One region of the Bradyrhizobium sp. 172 genome, then DNA from elsewhere that is predicted to be linked to it. Evidence: predicted binding sites of a transcription regulator. Region 1 holds the regulator's gene; the other holds the start of a gene.

The links. Region 1 encodes PhoB, which activates phosphate uptake and scavenging genes when phosphate is short. Its sites were predicted from a motif close to TGTCATNNANCTGTCAT; they were not measured.
Region 2: the regulator PhoB is predicted to act here: its motif matches at 1,564-1,580, upstream of IVB07_RS00830 (DUF2794 domain-containing protein).

What each region holds. Positions count from the first base shown of each region.
Region 1 covers NZ_CP064701.1:7,668,197-7,678,357, forward strand. Annotated here, with positions in the region: gene argF (ornithine carbamoyltransferase) at 1-362, opposite strand, end outside; gene IVB07_RS36360 (aspartate aminotransferase family protein) at 362-1,564, opposite strand; gene IVB07_RS36365 (GcrA family cell cycle regulator) at 2,020-2,532, shown strand; gene phoB (phosphate regulon transcriptional regulator PhoB) at 2,771-3,478, opposite strand; gene phoU (phosphate signaling complex protein PhoU) at 3,501-4,217, opposite strand; gene pstB (phosphate ABC transporter ATP-binding protein PstB) at 4,228-5,049, opposite strand; gene pstA (phosphate ABC transporter permease PstA) at 5,046-5,891, opposite strand; gene pstC (phosphate ABC transporter permease subunit PstC) at 5,896-6,885, opposite strand; gene pstS (phosphate ABC transporter substrate-binding protein PstS) at 6,984-7,997, opposite strand; gene IVB07_RS36400 (ATP-binding protein) at 8,146-9,438, opposite strand; gene IVB07_RS36405 (lysylphosphatidylglycerol synthase domain-containing protein) at 9,472-10,161, opposite strand, start outside.
Region 2 covers NZ_CP064701.1:165,394-175,554, forward strand. Annotated here, with positions in the region: gene acnA (aconitate hydratase AcnA) at 1-39, shown strand, start outside; gene IVB07_RS00825 (DUF1223 domain-containing protein) at 274-1,050, shown strand; gene IVB07_RS00830 (DUF2794 domain-containing protein) at 1,643-2,011, shown strand; gene IVB07_RS00835 (GNAT family N-acetyltransferase) at 2,104-2,634, opposite strand; gene IVB07_RS00840 (Bax inhibitor-1/YccA family protein) at 2,863-3,654, opposite strand; gene IVB07_RS00845 (FtsX-like permease family protein) at 3,925-6,495, opposite strand; gene IVB07_RS00850 (ABC transporter ATP-binding protein) at 6,492-7,214, opposite strand; gene IVB07_RS00855 (arylesterase) at 7,270-7,905, shown strand; gene thpR (RNA 2',3'-cyclic phosphodiesterase) at 8,080-8,616, shown strand; gene zapE (cell division protein ZapE) at 8,834-10,018, shown strand.

The DNA of each region.
Region 1 (10,161 bases):
GCAAGCTCCAGCAGGGCATCGTGATTGAGGATGCGGATCATGATGGCGTCGACATAGCGCGACAGCACGCGCGCGGTGTCGGCGATGGTCTCGCCGCGGCCGAGCTGCATTTCGGCGCCGGTGAGCATGATGGGCTCGCCGCCGAGCTGGCGCATGGCGACGTCGAAAGACACCCGCGTCCGCGTCGAGGGGCGCTCGAAGATCATCGCCAGGGTCTTGCCTTCGAGCGGCCTGACCGGCTGATGCGCCTTCTGCTTCGCCTTCATCGCGGAGGACGCAGCGAGCATGCGCTTGAGCTCCGACAGCGGCAGCTCGTTGATATCGAGGAAGTGCTTCGGTGTTTTATCGGGCGACTTGCTCATCAGCTTGCCGCCCGCTTGTTGCCGGACAACGCGGTGCAGGCGCGCTCGAGCCGCCCGACGCTGTCCTCGATCTCGGCTTCGGTGACGATCAAAGGCGGCAGGAAACGCACGACATTGTCGCCGGCACCGACGGTGAGCAGCTTTTGGTCGCGCAAGGCTGCAACGAGATCGCGGGAGGGCACCACGGCCTTGATGCCGATCAGGAGGCCCTCGCCGCGCACTTCGCTGACGACATCGCCGTGACGGTCGATCACGGAGGCGAGCTTCTGCTTGAGCAGCAGCGACATCCTCTGCACGTGGTCGAAGAAGCCGGGCTTGAGCATGACGTCGAGCACGGCGTTCGCAGCCGCGATCGCGAGCGGATTGCCCCCGAAGGTCGAGCCGTGCGAGCCCGGCGTCATGCCGGACGCCGCTTCGGCGGTCGCAAGGCAGGCGCCGATCGGGAAGCCGCCGCCGAGCGCCTTGGCCAGCGACATCACGTCGGGTTCGACGCCAAGGCGGCGGTACGCGAACAGATCGCCGGTGCGGCCCATGCCGGTCTGCACCTCGTCGAAGGCGAGCAACAGACCCTTCTCGTCGCAGAGCTGGCGCAACGCCCTCAGGAAGGCGGGCGTTGCCGAACGCACACCGCCCTCGCCCTGGATCGGCTCGATCAGGATGCCGGCGGTCTGCGGACCGATTGCCTTTTTCACGGCATCGAGATCGCCATGCGCAACCTGGTCGAAGCCCTCCATCGGAGGGCCGAAACCTTCGAGATATTTTGCCGATCCCGTTGCGGCCAGCGTCGCCAGCGTGCGGCCATGGAAGGCGCCTTCGAAGGTGATCATGCGATAGCGGTCGGGATGACCCTTTGCGGCGTGATAACGGCGCACGACCTTGATCACGCATTCCAGCGCTTCGGCGCCGGAATTGCAGAAGAACACGAAATCCGCGAAACTTTCATTGCACAGGCGCGCGGCGAGCTTTTCGCCGTCCGGGCTCTGGAACAGATTCGACATGTGCCAGAGCTTGGTGGCCTGCTCCTGCAACGCCGCGACCAGCGCCGGATGGGCATGGCCGAGCGCATTCACCGCCACCCCGGAGGTGAAATCGAGATAGCGCTCGCCATTGGTCGCGATCAGCCAGCAGCCTTCGCCACGCTCGAAACCAAGGTCGGACCTGGCGAAAACGGGGAGCAAATGCGGCGCTGCGCTGTTAGTCATGATGGTCACTTGAATGTTGCGGACGGAGTGAGCGTGCATTGCGCAACGCACCATCGACCGGCCCGGAAAACGAAACGTGCCGCCTCTTGAGGGCGGCACGTGCGACTATCTTAGGCCTGGTGAAACGGGTGTCAATGCCGCCCGGAAAGCCTCGCGAAACGCTGAATCCGTAGTCTTGCGGTGCCGATTTAGAGGGATTTGGCCACGGAACATGTGGAAGCGAGTCGGCGGACTCTTGCGCGGGAGTCACGCCATATTGTAGCGTTTGGATTGTCAGATACGACATCTCGTGCAGTGGTTCTGATCTTTAAGTCCTTATGTACCGGCGTAAACGTTCGGGCGTTCAAGACGCGCCCGGCGAGCCTTAAGGGATTCTGGCGGCACGGGTTTTTGAAGGCTTAGGCATTCGCTGCGAGGCCCCAGGATGGCTGGCGCGCAGCGAGGGAAAGGGTGCAATGACGGTTTTGACCTGGTCCGATGATCGCGTCGAGCAGCTGAAAAAGCTCTGGGAGGCCGGACTTTCGGCCAGCCAGATCGCGGCGGAGCTCGGCAATGTGACCCGCAATGCCGTGATCGGCAAAGTGCACAGGCTCGGCCTTTCGGGCCGCGCCAAGAGCCCATCATCGGCAGCGCCGCGGCCGCGCAAGGCGCGCCCCGCGCAGCACATGATGCGGGTGAGCCGCCCGATCTCGCGCGGCAACACCGCGCTGGCGCAGGCCTTCGAGGTCGAGGCTGAGCCGGATCCGGTCACCTACGACAACGTGGTGCCGATGAGCCAGCGGCTGTCGCTGCTGGAATTGAACGAGGCGACCTGCCACTGGCCGGTCGGCGATCCCTCGAGCCCGGACTTCTTCTTCTGCGGTGGAAGGGCGCTGTCCGGACTGCCCTATTGCGCCCAGCACTCGCGCGTTGCGTACCAGCCCGCGTCGGATCGGCGCCGCGCACCGGTAAAGCCGGGTCCCCGTTAGTCGTCACGCGAAGACAGTTCAACAATTTCAGTGTCGTCCCGGCCTAGTGCGCAATTGCGCACGGGGGGCCGGGACCCATACTCCGAGCACGCAATAATCGTGCGGAAGGGGTCACTCCGAGTCTTCGCCAAACCACGTTCGGTGGTTATGGGTCCCGGATCAGCGCTCGCTTCGCTCGCTTGTCCGGGACGACGGCTGAGAATGCAGGGACAGCTCGCCAACAAACAAGCCTGCAACCCTACACCTGCTCCGCCTTCGCGAAGCGATCATCCAGCGCGTAGCCGGCGCCGCGGACGGTGCGGATCGGGTCCTGCTCGCGGCCGAGATTGAGCAGCTTGCGCAGGCGGCCGATATGCACGTCGACGGTGCGCTCGTCGATATAGATGTCGCGGCCCCAGACGCTGTCGAGCAGCTGCTCGCGCGAGAACACCCGTCCCGGATGCTCCAGGAAGAACTCCAGCAGGCGATATTCGGTCGGACCGAGATCGATCGGCCGGCCCGAGCGCGCCACGCGGCGCTTGTCACGGTCGAGCTCGATGTCGCCAAAAGCAAGGACGGTGGCGAGGCGCTCCGGGCTCGCGCGCCGCAGCAGGCCTTTCACGCGCGCCAGCAGCTCCGGCACCGAGAACGGCTTGACGATGTAATCGTCGGCGCCGGTCGCAAGACCCCGCACCCGCTCGCTCTCCTCGCCGCGCGCGGTGAGCATGATGATCGGGAGCTGCTTGGTCTCGGGACGGGTGCGAAGCCGCCGGCACAATTCGATGCCTGACAGGCCCGGCAGCATCCAGTCGAGCACGATCAGATCGGGGATGTGCTCCTTGAGGCGGGTGTCGGCGTCGTCGCCGCGCATCACCGTCTCGACGTCATAGCCGTCGCCTTCGAGGTTGTAGCGGAGAAGCTCGGTCAGGGCTTCCTCGTCCTCAACCACCATAATGCGTGCGCCCATCGGGTCGTCGCTCCTTAAGTCTTCAGGTGTTCGGTACCGTGTTGGCAAAGGTCGTCATGTCGCCCTTCGGCCGCTTGTCGGTGATCGCCTGGCCCTCGATCATGTAGAACACGGTCTCGGCGATATTGGTGGCGTGGTCGCCGATCCGCTCGATGTTCTTGGCGCAGAACATCAGATGGATGCAGAACGAGATATTGCGCGGATCCTCCATCATGTAGGTGAGGAGTTCGCGGAACAGCGAGGTGCAGATGGCGTCGACTTCCTCGTCGCCCTTCCACACCGCCATCGCCGCCGGCAAATCATGCGCGGCATAGGCGTCCAGCACCGACTTGACCTGCTGCTGCACGAGGTCGGTCATGTGCTCGAGGCCGCGGAACAGCTTGAGCGGATGGAAGTCCGTCTCCAGCGCCGCGACGCGCTTGCCCATGTTCTTGGCGAGGTCGCCGATGCGCTCGAGATCGGTCGCGACGCGCATGGCGCCGACGATCTCGCGCAGATCGACCGCCATCGGCTGGCGGCGGGCGATGGTGAGCACCGCACGCTCCTCGATGCGCTTCTGCAGCGCGTCGAGCTCGGTGTCGATGGCGACGACGCGCTGGCCGAGCGGGACGTCGCGGCGGATCAGCGCGTCGACGGACTCGACGATCATGCGCTCGGCGATGCCGCCCATCTCGGCGACCAGGCGAGTGAGTTCCTGGAGGTCGGTGTCGAAAGCCTTTGCGGTATGTTCAGAACCCATGTCGCGTCTCCTAGCCGAACCGGCCGGTGATGTAATCCTGCGTGCGCCGATCTGACGGCGACGTGAAGATCTTGCTGGTGTCGTCGAACTCTATCAGCTCGCCGAGATACATGAAGGCGGTCTTGTCGGAGACGCGCGCCGCCTGTTGCATGTTGTGGGTGACGATAGCGATCGTGTAATCCTCGGACAGCTCCTGGATCAGCTCCTCGACCTTGGCGGTCGAGATCGGGTCGAGCGCCGAACAGGGTTCGTCGAACAGGATCACCTCGGGCCGCACCGCGACGGTGCGGGCGATGCAGAGGCGCTGCTGCTGGCCGCCGGAGAGCGACAGGCCGGAGGCGTTGAGCTTGTCCTTGACCTCGTTCCACAGCGCGCCGCCGCGCAGCGCCTTCTCGACGCGGCCGTCCATCTCGGACTTCGAGATCTTCTCATAGAGACGGATGCCGAACGCGATGTTCTCGTAGATCGTCATCGGGAACGGCGTCGGCTTCTGGAACACCATGCCGACGCGGGCGCGCAGCAAATTGAGGTCCAGCCTGGGGTCGAGAATGTTGGTCTGATCGAGCATGAGCTGACCGGTGGCGCGCTGGCCGGGATAGAGGTCGTACATCCGGTTGAAGATGCGCAGCAGGGTCGACTTGCCGCAGCCCGACGGACCGATGAACGCCGTAACGCGGTTGGCGCCGAGCGTCAGGTTGATGTTCTTCAGCGCATGGTGCTCGCCGTAATAGAAGTCCAGGTTACGCACGGTCACCTTGGGGGGCGCCTCGGGCAGCACCGCCGCGTGCGGCAGTCCACCGGACGCGCTCATCGACACGGAAAGATCACTCATTTTGCGGTCCTCTCGGCGCCAAGGATGCGCGCGAAAATATTAAGGGCAAGAACGGTCAGGGTGATGAGCAGCGCCCCGCTCCAGGCCAACTGCTTCCAATAGGCATAGGGGCTCTGCACGAAGTTGTTGATGGTCACAGGCAGGTTCGCCATCGTCTTGTTCAGGCCGAGGCTGAAGAACTGGTTCGATAGCGCGGTGAACAGCAGCGGCGCGGTTTCACCGGCGACGCGAGCGGTCGCGAGCAGCACGCCGGTGATGAGACCCGATCGGGCAGCACGATAAGCGATCCGCTTGATCACCAGCGAACGCGGCAGGCCGAGCGCCGAGGCCGCCTCGCGCAACGCGTTCGGCACCAGCAGCAGCATGTCCTCGGTCGTGCGCAGCACCACCGGGATCACGATGACCGCGAGGGCGAGCGAGCCTGCGATCGCCGAGAAGCCGCGCATCGGCACCACCACGGCGCCGTAGATGAACAGGCCGATGATGATCGAGGGCGCCGAGAGCAGGATGTCGTTGATGAAGCGGATCACCGAGGTCAGCCGGTCATTGCGGCCGTATTCGGCGAGATAGGTGCCGGCGAACATACCGAGCGGCGCGCCGATGCCGACGCCGATCACGGTCATGATCAGCGAGCCGACGATGGCGTTGAGCAGACCGCCCTCGTTCGATCCCGGTGGCGGCGTGTTCTCGGTGAACAGCTGGACATTGAGTCCCGCCAGCCCGTTGTAGAGCAGCGTGATCAGGATCAGCGCGAGCCAGGTGACGCCGAAGGCGGTTGCGGCGATGCAGAGCCCGCGGACGACGATGTCCTTGCGGCGTCGGCGTGAATAGATCGGATTCATGGCGCTAATTCCCCGCCTTCTTTTCCAGCCGCATCAGCATCAGCCGCGCCGCTGCGAGCACGAAGAAGGTCAGAACGAACAGCAGGAGGCCGAGCAGGATCAGGCCGGATTGGTGCAGGCCGTCGCTCTCGGCGAACTCGGATGCGATCGCCGCCGAGATCGTGGTGCCCGGCGCAAAGATCGATGACGAGATCCGGAACGAGTTGCCGATGATGAAGGTCACCGCCATGGTCTCGCCGAGCGCGCGGCCCAGCGCCAGCATGATGCCGCCGATGACGCCGACCCGGGTGTAGGGGATCACCACGCTGCGGACGACTTCCCATGTGGTGCAGCCGACGCCGTAGGCGGCTTCCTTCAGGACCGGAGGCACCGTCTTGAACACGTCGACCGAGATCGAGGTGATGAAGGGCAGCACCATGATGGCAAGGATCAGCGCGGCATTGAACAGGCTGAGATAGGACGGGGGACCTGCGAAGATCGCGCCCAGCACGGGAACGCCGTCGAAGATCTTGATCATGAAGGGCTGGAACGTGTTGGCCAGGAACGGACCCAACACGAAGAAGCCCCACATGCCGTAGATGATCGAGGGAATACCGGCGAGCAGCTCGATTGCCATGCCGATCGGGCGGCGCAGCCATTGCGGGCAGAGCTCGGTGAGGAAGATCGCAATGCCGAGACCCACGGGAATGGCGATCAGCATCGCGATGAAGGAGGTGACGAGCGTGCCGTACATCGGCCCGAGCGCGCCGAGCACCGGCGGATCTGCGGAGGGCGCCCAGCGCTGCGTCCACAGGAAGGAGACGCCGTATTCTTTCATCGCCGGGAAAGCGCCGACGATCAGCGAAATGATGATGCCGCCGAGGATCAGAAGCACCGAGATCGCGGAGAGCCGCGTAATCCAGTAGAAGGTAACGTCGCCGAGCTTGAACGCGCTCAAGGCCTTGGCGCGGTCATACGGTCCGGCGTCGTCGATTACATCGCTCTGAACGGCCATCTCTGCCACGCCGATCCCCTGTACCAAATAGTATACGTTTTTTGTTGGTCCGTGCCCCGGATGCAGCGCAGCGCATCCGGGGCACGAGCGTCGCGAACCTAGCTCTTGATGTCGGCAGCCCAGGTCTTCTCGATCAGCTGAACGACCGGATCCGGCATCGGGATGTAGTCGAGCTCTTCAGCCGCCTTGCCGCCGCTCTTGAAGGCCCAGCGGAAGAACTTGATGGCTTCCTGCGAGGCCGCCTTGTCGGTGGCGTCCTTGTGCATGAGGATGAAGGTCGCCGCCGTGATCGGCCAGGATTTCTCGCCGGGCTGGTCGGTCAGGATGACGTAGTAGCCGGGAGCCTTGGCCCAGTCGGCGTTGGAGGCGGCCGCCTGGAAGGCTTCGACGGTGGGCTGCACAGGCTTGCCGGCCTTGTTGATGAGACCGGTGTAGGTCAGCTTGTTCTGCTTGGCATAGGCGTACTCGACATAGCCAATCGAGTTCTTGGTCTGGCTGATGTTGCCGGACACGCCTTCATTGCCCTTGGCGCCGACGCCGACCGGCCACTCGACCGCGGTACCCTCACCGACCTTGCTCTTCCAATCCGCGCTGGCCTTGGCGAGGTAGTTGGTGAAGTTGAAGGTGGTGCCCGAACCGTCCGAACGGCGGACCACGGTGATGGCCTCCGAGGGCAGCTTCACGTTCGGGTTGAGCTTCTTGATCGCGGCGTCGTCCCATTTGGTGATCTTGCCGAGATAGATGCTGGCCAGCGTCTCGCCGTCGAACACCAGTTCACCGGGCTTCACGCCCTCGATGTTGACGACGGGCACGATGGCACCCATCACCATCGGCCACTGGACGAGGCCGTCCTTCTCGAGCTGCTCGGCCTTGAGCGGCGCATCGCTGGCGCCGAAGGTCACGGTCTTGGCCTGGATCTGCTTAATGCCGCCGCCGGAGCCGATCGACTGGTAGTTCAGACCGTTGCCGGTCTCCTTCTTGTAGGCGTCGGCCCATTTGGAATAGATCGGGAACGGGAACGTCGCGCCGGCTCCGGTGATGTCGGCAGCAAAGGCCGCCGTCGTCGATGCGGCGACAATGCCAGCAGCGACGAGTGTTTTGAGGAAATTCATGCTGGTCTCCATACAGGGGAGCGAAGCGCCATCCGCGCCCGATCGCGCTCCCCGTGCCGCCCCTTTAGGAGCGGACAGCTGAGCTTTTACGAAGGTTTGGTGACAGTCGGATGACAGTGTTAAGCAGCTGAAATCGCTGGAATTTAGCTCAGAGCCGCAGGCTTGCCTGGGGAAAACAGGCGGTGAAAGTGGCGCCCTGTTTGGGCACGCTTTCGATCAAAAGCCGGCCGCGATGACGGTTAAGAATATGTTTCACCAGCGACAATCCCAGGCCGGTGCCGCCCTGCGAGCGGCTGTCGCCGACATCGACCCGGTAGAAGCGCTCGGTCAGCCGCGGCAGGTGCTCCGGCGCGATGCCGGGGCCGAAATCCCGGACCAGCACCCGGATTTCCTGAGTTCCATCAGGGGCCGCGCCTGATATCAGCGACACGATAATGCGTCCACCGGAGGCGCCGTATTTGAGCGCGTTCTCGATCAAATTCTCGAACAGGCGGAGCAACTCCTCGCGGTCCCCCGCGATCAGCACCGGGGTCTCGGGCAGCTGGGTCTCGACCTCGACCTGGCGTTCCCGCGCCAGCGGCTCGAGCCCATCGGCGACCTGCAAGATGATCGGCAGCAGGTCGACCAGGGTGTCGGGCCGCACATGGGCCGACAGCTCCACCCGCGACAGCGACAAGAGATCGTCGATCAGGCGCGCCATCCGGGTGGCTTGGTTGTGCATGATGCCGAGGAAGCGCTCGCGCGCCTTGGGATCGTCCTTGGCCTGGCCCTGGAGCGTGTCGATGAAGCCGGACAGCGCGGCCAGCGGCGTGCGCAGCTCGTGGCTGGCATTGGCGACGAAATCGGCCCGCATTTCCTCGACCCGGCGCAGCGGCGTCTGGTCGTGAAAGGTCATCAGCATGCATTTGTCGGCGCCGCCAAAGGTGGTCGGCACCGGCACCGGCGTGATGGTCAGCTCCATCCAGCGATCGACCGGGACATGGTCGAGATAGGTCGCGCGCCGCGGCTCGGTGGTCGCGATCGACTCGCGCAGCGCCGTGATGATCTCGGGCGAGCGCAGCGCGAACTGGGCGAGCTCATTCCGGCGCAGTGCCGGCGCGAGCTGGGCGGCTGCGGCGTTGAGATGGATGACGCGGCCGGCGCGGTCGAGCAGCACCGCGGGATCGGGCATGCCGGCGACCACTGCGGCGACCGCCGCGCTCTCGACCGGGTTGACGCGGCGGGTCTCTTCGCGCGAGGCGGCGGTATCGTGCAGGCGCCACGGGATCAGCGCTGCGGCCGCGATGCAGAGGAACACCGCAATCGCATGCAGCGCCGATAATTCCCCCAGCGAGACCACCACGGATAGCGCGAGCGCCGCGGCGATCAGGATGACGGTCGAGTGCCGCAGCCGGTCGGACCAGGGCGGGGAGGAGGGAGAAGTTGGGGCGTCGATCGCCATCGGGGCGGGCTTCTCCAAAAGGCCTTGCGCCGGTCAGGCGCCGCTGTCGCTGCGCTTTCTCACGTAAGCGGCTTCAGGCGCGGGGCCGGGGTCGAGCTTGAGCGCAGCCTGCTGCAGGCGCTTCGATCGTGCGCCGATGATAACTTCGCGAAACGTCAGCAAGATTACAGATATGACAAAAGGGGACAGATAATAGAGGACGCGGAACAGCAGCATCCCGCCCAGCAGCTCCTCGCGGTCCATCTGCCAGAGCCCGACCAGCATCGCCGCGTCGAACACGCCAAGGCCTCCGGGCGAATGGCTGGCAAAGCCGAGCAGCGTGGCCGAGACGAAGATCACCGCGACCACCACGAAACCGAGATTGGGCTCGTCAGGGACCAGCACGTACATCGCGAGCGCGCAGAAGCCGAGATCGATGATGCCGATCGCGATCTGGAGCAGCGTCAGCGGGCCGCCCGGCAGCATCACGGTCCAGGGCCCGCGGCCGACCATGCGCGGCTGGGTCCAGACCCAGACCACGTAAGCGACCAGTCCGACGATGATCATCATCGCCAGCATCCGGTTCAGCCAGGGCGGAAGCATGTCGATCGAGGCCGCGGCTTCCGGATGATAGGAGATGCCGAGGCCCAGCACCGCGGCATTGCCGAGCCAGAAGGTCAGGCCGGCGAGGAAGCAGATCTTTGCGACGTCGATCGCGTTCAGGCCATAGGCGGAATAGATGCG
Region 2 (10,161 bases), 660 kb from region 1:
GGCATCCTGCACTACGTGCTACGCAAGCTCGCGGCGTAAGCGCGGATTTGTGAACGGTGGCTCACTGCGAAGTGAGTAGTAGGTTACACGAAGGCGGCCTATCACAAGGCCGCCTTCACGCGTTTGCGGCAGGCTTCAGATGGGCCCGCCCGGCACAGAACCTCCCCTTGTACGGTTCTTGGACGGACAACAAATGTGTGAGGCCCGTAAGATTACGGTGACCATCCGGCGGTAAGATTTCCCTCTCACGAGCAATGGTGTGCGGCGTTCGACATGACAACAATGACGGCTTCTCATCTGGTTTCACGCTGGTCCGGTGCCCTCTGGTCGGGAGCTCTTGGTCTCTGTGCAATCGTCGCCGTCATCCGCCCTGCCGAGGCTGATCCCCGCGCCGTTGTCGAGTTGTTTACCTCGCAGGGCTGCTCCTCCTGCCCGCCGGCCGACAAGATCATCGGCGACCTCGCCCGCGATCCCTCGATCATCGCGCTGAGCATGCCGATCGACTATTGGGACTATCTCGGCTGGAAGGACACATTGGCCGATTCGCGCTTCTCTGCACGGCAGCGTGCGTATTCGCGCATGCGCGGCGACCGCGAAGTCTACACGCCGCAGGTCGTGGTCAACGGCTCCACGCATGTCGTCGGCAGCGACCGCACCGGCATCGAAAGCGCCATCGGCAAAACCGAGACGGGCACTGGTGTGATGAGCGTGCCGGTGACGATGTCGCTCGCGGGCAAGCAGATCAACGTCTCGGTGGCCGCGAGCAAGGAGCCGACGGCGTCCCACGGCGAGGTCTGGATCTGCTCGATTGCGAGGTCGGTGCCGATCGCGATCAGTCGCGGCGAAAATCGCGGACAGCAAGTGATCTATCACAACGTGGTGCGCAACCTGCTGAAGGTCGGCGACTGGACCGGCCGCCCGGAAAGCTGGACGGTGCCGATCGAGAACCTCACGCGTGACGGCGTCGACGGTGCCGTGGTCTATGTCCAGGACGGCAGCCGGGAGAGACCGGGCCCGATGCTGGGCGCGGCGTACACGTCGCTGCACTGACGCGCACTTCGAATCGTCCGACTCAAGCACACTCTCAATCCTCATGGTGAGGAGGCGCGTCAGCGCCGTCTCGAACCATGCAGGCCCTGCTGAGGCAGCTCGGCCTCGATCCTTCGAGACGCCGCTTCGCGGCTCCTCAGGATGAGGGGAAAGGGTTTTTGCTGAGATGCTGAGATATCCGTCGAGGCAGAAACATCCCGACCCAAACAATTCGACTCAAACAAAAAAGGACCAACTCGCGTTGGCCCTCCTTGTCGTGCGAACAGACCCGATCCTGACGGCCCCGGGGGGCTGGGGGCTGAGGAATCCGGAACCGAAAGGACCGGGTCAACGCACATAGGTCTTTTCGCAACGCAGGGCGGCAGTCGCTTGGCGGAAAAGCGGCGACACTATGATTCCTGCTAACGATCCCGTGACGGTTTGCCGCGACAGAGTTCCACCGCTGCGTGTGGGCGGATTGGCTCCGATTCCAAGGTCCTTCCAAGGGCCCTTGCGGTGGGGAACAGTTGGCGCAATCATGCAACCGTCATGATCCGCGGTCGAGGGACGGTCTTCGCGGACGCGGTCATGCTGATGCGACAGGAGGCGGCCTATGAGTCTGTCGGAGGATACCGATCCGAGCGAACAGCGTGCGGCGGCGCGCCCCGCCGCTTCGAATGCGCAACTGAGCCGCGTGACGTTCAACCGGCTCGAGCTGCACCGTATTCTCAATCTCTACGGCCGGATGGTTGCCGAAGGCGAGTGGCGCGACTATGCCATCGACTTCCTCAGGGATCGCGCTGTGTTCTCGGTCTTTCGCCGCGCCTCGGAAGTGCCGATCTATCGTATCGAGAAGGATCCGCGCCTCGCGCGCAAGCAGGGCATGTACAGCGTGATCTCGGCGACGGGCTTGATCCTGCGCCGCGGCCACGAACTGGAGCGCGTGCTCCTGGTGATCGATCGCAAATTGGCGGTGGTGTAGCAGGGATCCAGTAGCCCGGATGAGCGTAGCGACATCCGGGTCTTTGCTTGCAGCGTTCCCGGGTATCGCTTCGCTCACCCGGGCTACGGGCCTTACTTCCCCGGCACGCTCTTGGCGCCCTCGCCGAGGCTCCGCTGCATCATTACCGTGTCCAGCCAGCGGCCGAATTTCAGCCCGACGCTGGGATGCGTGCCGATCATTTTGAAGCCGGCCCTGGTGTGCACGCCGATCGAGCCGGCATTGGTGGAATCCCCAATTACCGCGATCATCTGACGGAAGCCGCGTGCCTCGCATTCGACGATCAGCCGCTCCAGCAGGAGCGCCCCGATGCCGCGGCGGTGGAAGGATGGATCGAGATAGATCGAGTTCTCGACCGTGAAGCGGTAGGCCGGGCGGGGCCGGTAGGCACCGGCATAGGCGTAGCCGGCGACGCGCCCGTCGAGGATGGCGACGAAATAGGGGTAGCCGCCGTCGATCAGCGTGCGGTAGCGGCGCGTCATCTCGGCAAGGTCGGGCGGCTCCAGCTCGAACGTCGCGGTGCCCTCGCGGACAGCCTGCCGATAGATGGCCGTGATGGCGGGGAGGTCGGCCTCGGTGGTGGGCCTGATATCGGGTGCGGACATGCCGCAAGATTAGAGCCTTCCCGGGGCGGCTGGAAGAGGCAACCGTGCTTCCTCATACTCCGTCCTTGCGAGGAGCCCTTGCGACGAAGCAATCCAGAAATGCACCAGCGGAGGGACTCTGGATTGCTTCGCTGCGCTCGCAATGACGGTGGGTGTTGAGAGGCTCGCCCCAAACAAAAACCCCGGCCTCTCGGCCGGGGGTTGCTGTCGTCCACTCTGGGCTGGCGCTTAGTCGCGCTGGCCGAGGAGCTGCAGGAGCAGCGTGAACAAGTTGATGAAGTTCAGGTACAGCGACAGCGCGCCGGTGATGGCCGCACGCTCTGCGATGTCATCGCCGGCCGAAGCGTAACCGTAGATGTAGTCGTTCTTCAGCCGCTGGGTATCCCAGGCGGTGAGGCCCGCGAACACCAGCACGCCGACCACCGACACGACGAACTGCAGCACCGAGCTCGCCAGGAACAGGTTCACCAGGCTCGCGATGACGATGCCGATCAGGCCCATGAACAGGAACGAACCCATTCCGCTCATGTCACGCTTGGTGGTGTAACCGTAGAGGCTGAGCGCGCCGAAAGTCGCCGCGGTGATGAAGAACACCCGGACGATCGAGGTGTGCGTGAACACCAGGAAGATCGAGGACAGCGAGACGCCCATCAGTGCCGCGAACACCCAGAACAGGATCTGGGCGGTCGAAGGAGCGAGCCGGTTGATGCCTGCCGAGATCACGAACACCATGGCGAGCGGCGCGAGCATGAACAGCCACTTCAGGGGGCTGACGAACATCGCGTAGCCGAACGGCGTCAGGAACAGCTTGCCGACCCGCACGGCTTCCGGGGTCGGAACGTCCGTCACGGCGGCCATGTAGACGCCGAGGGCGGCAAGGCCGGTGATGGCCAGGCCGATGCTCATGTAGTTGTAGATGCGCAGCATGTAGGCGCGCAGGCCGGCATCGACCGTCGCGGCGTCAACACGCCCGGCGGCCCTGCCGAAAGGAGAAGCGTAATTGCGGTCTAGGTCCGACATGGTCGAATTCCCGTTGGTTGGTCCGGTCCGGCATGAGGGTCGCCATGCCGCCGGTTCGTCAAATTCTATCTCGGATACCGATGTCTGCCGACTAAATTTTGGCTAACAATCGGGGCTCCGAACCCATTCGATATGTGGGAAACTAACACATTCGCTGCAACCGTCCACGCGCGGCTGAATGTCGCCCTTACCTGCAATCCAGACGAGCGGACGTGGTTAATCGCTGGAATCGTGCGATTTCGCTCCCGTGCCGCCGCCCGCTACCATTTGTCACAAATTCCGCAACACCGTGGCGGGCTTTTTGTTCAACGCCAGCAGGGTGCCGGCGAGCCCGAGGCCGACCGTGACGACCAAGGCAGCCGCGACCACGCCGGCTGCGCTGCCGCCCTGCCAGACGAAAGTGAGGGTCATCAGCCGGGTCACGATCATCCAGGCCGCGACGCTGCCGGCGAAAACGCCGAAGACCGCGGTGGCAAGCCCGATCAGGAGGTATTCGAGCGCATAGGCGCCGAGCAGCCGCAGCCGGGTCGCGCCCAGGGTCTTGAGGATCACCGCATCGTAGACCCGGTGGCGATGGCCGGCGGCGAGCGCGCCGCCGAGCACCAGAATCGCCGAGATCAGGGTCACCGCGCTGGCGCCGCGGATCGCCAGCGCCAGGTTGGTCACGACCGAGCCGACCGTCTCCATCACCTCGCGCACGCGCACGCTCGTCACCATCGGATAGGCGTCAGCGACCTCCTTGATGATCTTGCCGTCGCCGGCCGCATCGCCGCCGGCTTCCGTCAGCGTCGCGATGTGGGTGTGCGGCGCGCCCTTGAATGCGTTCGGCGAGAACACGAGGACGAAATTGATGCCGAGGCCCTGCCAGTCGATGCTGCGCAGATTGCTGATCTTCGCGGGGATGTCGCGGCCGAGGATATTGACCACGACCTCGTCGCCGACCTTGAGGCCGAGTCCGTCCGCGATCTTCTTCTCCATCGAAACCAGCGGCGGGCCGGAATAATCGGCGCTCCACCACTCGCCCTCGACCACCTTGGAGCCCTTCGGCAGCTCGGCGGTATAGGTCAGGCCGCGGTCGCTCTGCAGCACCCACTCGGAATCGGTGCTGGGCTTGAGCTCCTCGGCGCGGACACCACGGGCTCCGACGATCCGTCCGCGCAGCATCGGCACGTCGTCGACTTTCGCGCCGGGGGCGATCTGGCGCAGGTATGTGTCGAACTGCTCGGCCTGCGTGCTCGGAATGTCGATGAAGAAGAACGATGGCGCGTGCTCGGGCAGCGCCGCCAGGAACTGCCGGCGCAGATTGCCGTCGATCTGGGTGATGGTGACGAGCACGGCGAGCCCGAGCCCGAGCGACAGCACGACCGAGGGCGTCAGCGCGCCCGGCCGGTGGATGTTGGCAATCGCAAGTCGCAGCATCGGCCATCGCGTGCGCGGCAGCCGCCGTGCGATCGTCATCAGCAGGGCGGCAATGCCGCGGAGCAGCGCGAACACGACCACGGAGGAGGCCACGAACACCGCGGCGATGCGCTTGTCGAAGGACAGCCCGATCACGACCGCGATGAGCAGCGCGATCACGACGGCCATGAAGACGAGATAGCTCCAGCGTGGCCGATGCCATTCGGAGCTGATGGTGTCGCGGAACAGCGCCGCCACCGGCACGTCGTGCACTCGCCCGAGCGGCCACAGGCCGAAGGCAAGCGCCGTGAGCAGCCCGTAGACGAACGACAGCGCGAGCTCGTCGGCATGCACCGCCGGCACCACCGGCAGGGGCAGCAGCTTGCCGAATAGGCCGACGATCGCGAACGGCATGGCGGCGCCTAGTGCGAGGCCGATCACTGAGCCGATCGCGGCGAGCAGGAGAACCTGGGCGAGATAGATGCCGAACACGTCGCGCCCGGTGGCGCCGACGGCCTTGAAGGCCGCGATCACCTCGAGCTTGTGGTCGATATGGGCCTTGACGGCATTGGCAACGCCGACGCCGCCGACCAGCAGCGCGGCGAGGCCGACCAGCGTCAGGAACTGCGTGAAGCGGTTGATGTTGCGCTCGAGCTGCGGCGAGGCATTGGAGCGGCTGCGGACCTCCCAGCCGGCCTGCGGCGCGGCGTTGCGGGCGTCCGCGATGAAGGCGTCGGTGGCGCGCTCGTTGTTGGCGATCTCCGGCAGCTTCACACGATAGACCCAGCGCACCAGGCTGCCGGGTTGGACGAGCCCTGTCGCGCGCAGGCCCGCTTCGCTGATCAGGAAGCGCGGGCCGAAGCCGATGCCGCCTGCGAGCTTGTCGGGCTCGGCTTCGACGGCGCTGCGGATCTGGAACGTCGCAGCCCCGACGGTGACGCGATCGCCGGTCTTGAGCGACAGCCGCGCCAGCAGTGTCGGATCGGCGGCCGCGCCGAACGCGCCGTCGCGCTCCGCGAGCAACTCGGACATCGGCAGCGGCGGCGCCAGCGTCAGCTGGCCCAGCATCGGATAGGTGTCGTCGACCGCCTTCATCTCGACCAAGGCCAGCTTGCCCTCGGCCGAGCGCGCCATGCCGCGCAGTGTGGCGGCGCTCGAGACGGTGCCGCGCGAACGCAGGAAGGCGACTTCCTCCGGCTTCGCCTCGCGCTGAAACAGGACGAACGACACGTCGCCGCCGAGCAGCGTACGGCCTTCGCGGGCGAGGCCGTCGCTCAGGCTCGCCGAGACCGAGCCGACGCCAGCGATGGCCATCACGCCGAGCGCGATGCAGGCAATGAAGACGTAGAAGCCGCGCAGGCCGCCGCGCAATTCGCGCAGCGCGTAACGCAGCGACAGCGCGACGCCGTTGGGCTTCGCAAACGGTGCGGCAGCAGCACTCATGCCGGCGCCGACTGCGTGTCGATGCGCCCCGAACGGAGGCGGATCACGCGATCGCAGCGCTGCGCGAGCGAAGAATCGTGCGTGACCAGCACCAGCGTCATGCCGCGCTCGGCATGCTTGCTGAACAGGAGGTCGACGATCTGTTGTCCCGTGGCTTCGTCGAGATTGCCGGTCGGCTCGTCGGCGACGAGGATCGCTGGATCGGGTGCCAGTGCGCGGGCCAGCGCCACGCGCTGCTGCTCGCCGCCGGAGAGTTGGGTCGGATAATGATGCAGACGGTCGCCGAGCCCGACCGATTGCAGCTCCTGCGCCGCGCGCTTTGCGGCGTCGGGATTGCCCGCAAGCTCGAGCGGCACCGCGACATTCTCCAGCGCGGTCATGGTCGGGATCAAATGGAAGGACTGGAAGACGATGCCGACCTGGCGGCCGCGGAAGCGGGCCAGTGCGTCCTCGTCGAGGGCATTGAAAGGCGTGCCGTTGACCACCACCTCTCCGCTATCAGGACGCTCCAGCCCCGCCATCACCATCAGCAGCGTGGATTTGCCCGAACCTGACGGGCCGATCAGGCCGATCGTCTCGCTCCGGCCCACGCGCAAGCTGATATCCTTGAGGATGTGAACGCGTGCCGCGCCCGTACCCAATGACAGATTGACGTTGGAGATGGCGATGGTGTCGGCCGAACTGTCGGCGAGCGAAGAGGAAGAGATGCGAGTGTCCATGGTCCGGTCATATGGCAACTCCGCCCGCGCGGTCGAGAGGCGTTACGGATTGTTCATGCACATAGCCGTGTTGATGTTCGCTTTGATGACCGTCGCAAATCCGGCATGGGCTGAGGCGGCGAAACCGATCAAGCTGGTGGTTCTCGGCGATTCCCTGAGCGCGGGTCTTGGCCTCCCGGCCCAGGAAGCGTTCCCCACAAAGCTTCAAAAAGCTTTACAAGACAAAGGCATAGAGGTCGGCATGACCAATGCCGGGGTATCCGGCGACACCTCCTCGGGGGGCCGTGACCGGCTCGACTGGTCGGTCCCTGACGGAACCGACGGTGTGATCATCGAGCTCGGCGCCAATGATGCGTTGCGCGGCATCGATCCCGATTTGACCCGCACCGCGCTGACCGAGATCGTCCAGCGCCTCAAGGCGCGCAAGATCGCGGTGATGCTGTGCGGCATGCTGGCGCCGCCGAATTACGGCGCGGATTATGCTGCGCGCTTCAATTCGATTTATCCGGATCTGGCGAAAAAATTCGGCGTGCCGCTCTATCCGTTTTTTCTCGATGGTGTCGCGGCCGATGCCAAGCTCAACCAGGCCGACGGCATTCATCCGACCGCGGCCGGCGTCGATATCATCGTCAAGAATATCTTGCCTACGGTTGAGGCATTCCTTGGCACCATCGCTGAGCAACGGCGTTGAAAACCAGGCAGCGCTAACCGTAATTCCCAGGGTTTTACCGGAGTAAGGCGCGCGATGCTTCGCAGGGTCACACAACTGCGATAGGAATTAGGGTACCGGTGATTCGTCGCCGGCTCTAAAATTTGGATATGATCTTGCCCTGGGATCATGCCCAAGCATCGGGAGTGCGAAACGATGCCGCGTTTGTTCACTGGTCTGGAAATTCCGGCCGAGATTGGCCAGTCGCTTTCCAATTTGCGGGGCGGCCTTCCCGGCGCCCGCTGGATCGATCCCGAAAATTACCATGTCACCCTGCGCTTCATCGGCAATATCGATGGCATGTCCGCCAACGAAATCGCCTCGATGCTGTTTCGCGTCGACCGTAAGCCGTTCGAGGTGAAGGTGCAGGGTTTGCAGAGTTTCGGCGGACGCAAGCCGCGCGCGGTGGTCGCCACCATCGTGCCGAGCAAGCCGCTGATGGAATTGCAGGCCGAGCTCGAGCGCCTGATGCAGCGGATCGGCCTCGACCCGGAAGGCCGCAAGTTCATCCCGCATGTCACGCTGGCCCGGCTGCACGACGCCACCGACCGTGACGTCGCCGATTATCTCTCGCTGCGTGGCTATTTTCCCAGCAAGGCATTCACGGCCGAACGTTTTGTTTTGTTCTCGTCCCGCGCCTCAACCGGCGGCGGCCCGTATGTGGTCGAGGACGCCTACGAGCTGTGTGAGTAGCGAAGCTCTCGTGCCCCGGACGCTGCGCAGCGCGAAGCGGTGCGCTGCAGAGCCGGGGCCCATTACGCGGCGATAGACGAACGGTCCTGTACGAAACAGTCGGTCCCGGCTCTGCGCAGCGTCACTGCGTGCCGCAGCGCGTCCGGGACACGGAATGCATGGCGCCCCGCCCCAATTCACGGCTTGCAATTTCCGCTCATCTCTGGCGGTAAAGAGCATGCTCTCGACCCCCAGTTCCTCATTCCGCGAGGCCTATCAGGCCCAGATCGCGTCCGGCGCGATCGAGCCCGACGCTGCGCAGGCTGAAATCGCCGACGCCTATGCCGCGCTCGACCAGCGGCTCGCCGATTACAAGCCGCCGCGCAAGCAGGGCCTGCTCAGCCGCCTGTTCAGCAGCGACAAGGACGAGGCGCCGCACGGGCTCTACGTCCATGGCGAGGTCGGCCGCGGCAAGACCATGCTGATGGATCTGTTCTTCCAGCACTCGACAGTCGAGCACAAGAGGCGCGCCCATTTCCACGAATTCATGGCCGAGGTGCACGAGCGCATCTACGATTATCGCCAGGGCATCGCGCGCGGCGAGATTGGCGACGGCGACGTCATCGCGCTGACCGCGCATGCGATTTTCGAGGAGAGCTGGCTGCTCTGTTTCGACGAATTCCACGTCACCGACATCGCGGACGCGATGATCTTGGGCCGCCTGTTCGCAAAGCTGCTGGAGCTCGGCACCGTGGTGGTCGCGACCTCCAACGTCGCGCCTGACGACCTCTACAAGGGCGGCCTGAACCGTTCGCTGTTTCTGCCCTTCATCAGGCAGATCACCGACCACATGGACGTGCTGCGGCTCGACGCGCGCACCGACTTCCGGCTGGAAAAACTTCAGGGCGTACCGATGTGGCTGACGCCGGCAGACACCGAGGCGGACGCCGCGCTCGACCGCGCCTGGTCGAAGATGTCAGGCGGCGCCAAATGCAAGTCGCGCGATATTTCGATCAAGGGCCGCATCCTGCACGTGCCGTGCTCGGCCCACGGCGTGGCGCGCTTCACGTTCGCCGATCTCTGCGACAAGCCGCTCGGGGCATCCGACTATCTCAGGCTGGCGCACGACTATCACACCATCCTGGTCGACCATATTCCAGTGATGGATTTCTCCCAGCGCAACGCCGCCAAGCGTTTCATTACGTTGATCGACACGCTGTATGACAATGCCGTGAAGCTGATGGCCTCCGCCGATGCCAACCCGATCTCGCTCTATCTTGCCAATGAGGGCAACGAGGCCAACGAGTTCAAGCGCACCGCGTCGCGCCTGATCGAAATGAGCTCGGAATCCTATCTGGCGCTGCCTCACGGCCGCAAGGATTCCACCGCCAGCGGCTCGACCAAGGGCTTGGTCGAGACTTAAGTCCTATTTGCCAGCGCTGTCATTCCGGACTCGGCGCTTCCCCAAGCCCCGGAATGACAAGGTTGCGCTTGAATACGCGGCAAGCCCGACAATTGGGCAACCCGTGACTTGAACGGGGGAGGCGAAAGGGATAACCACCCGTC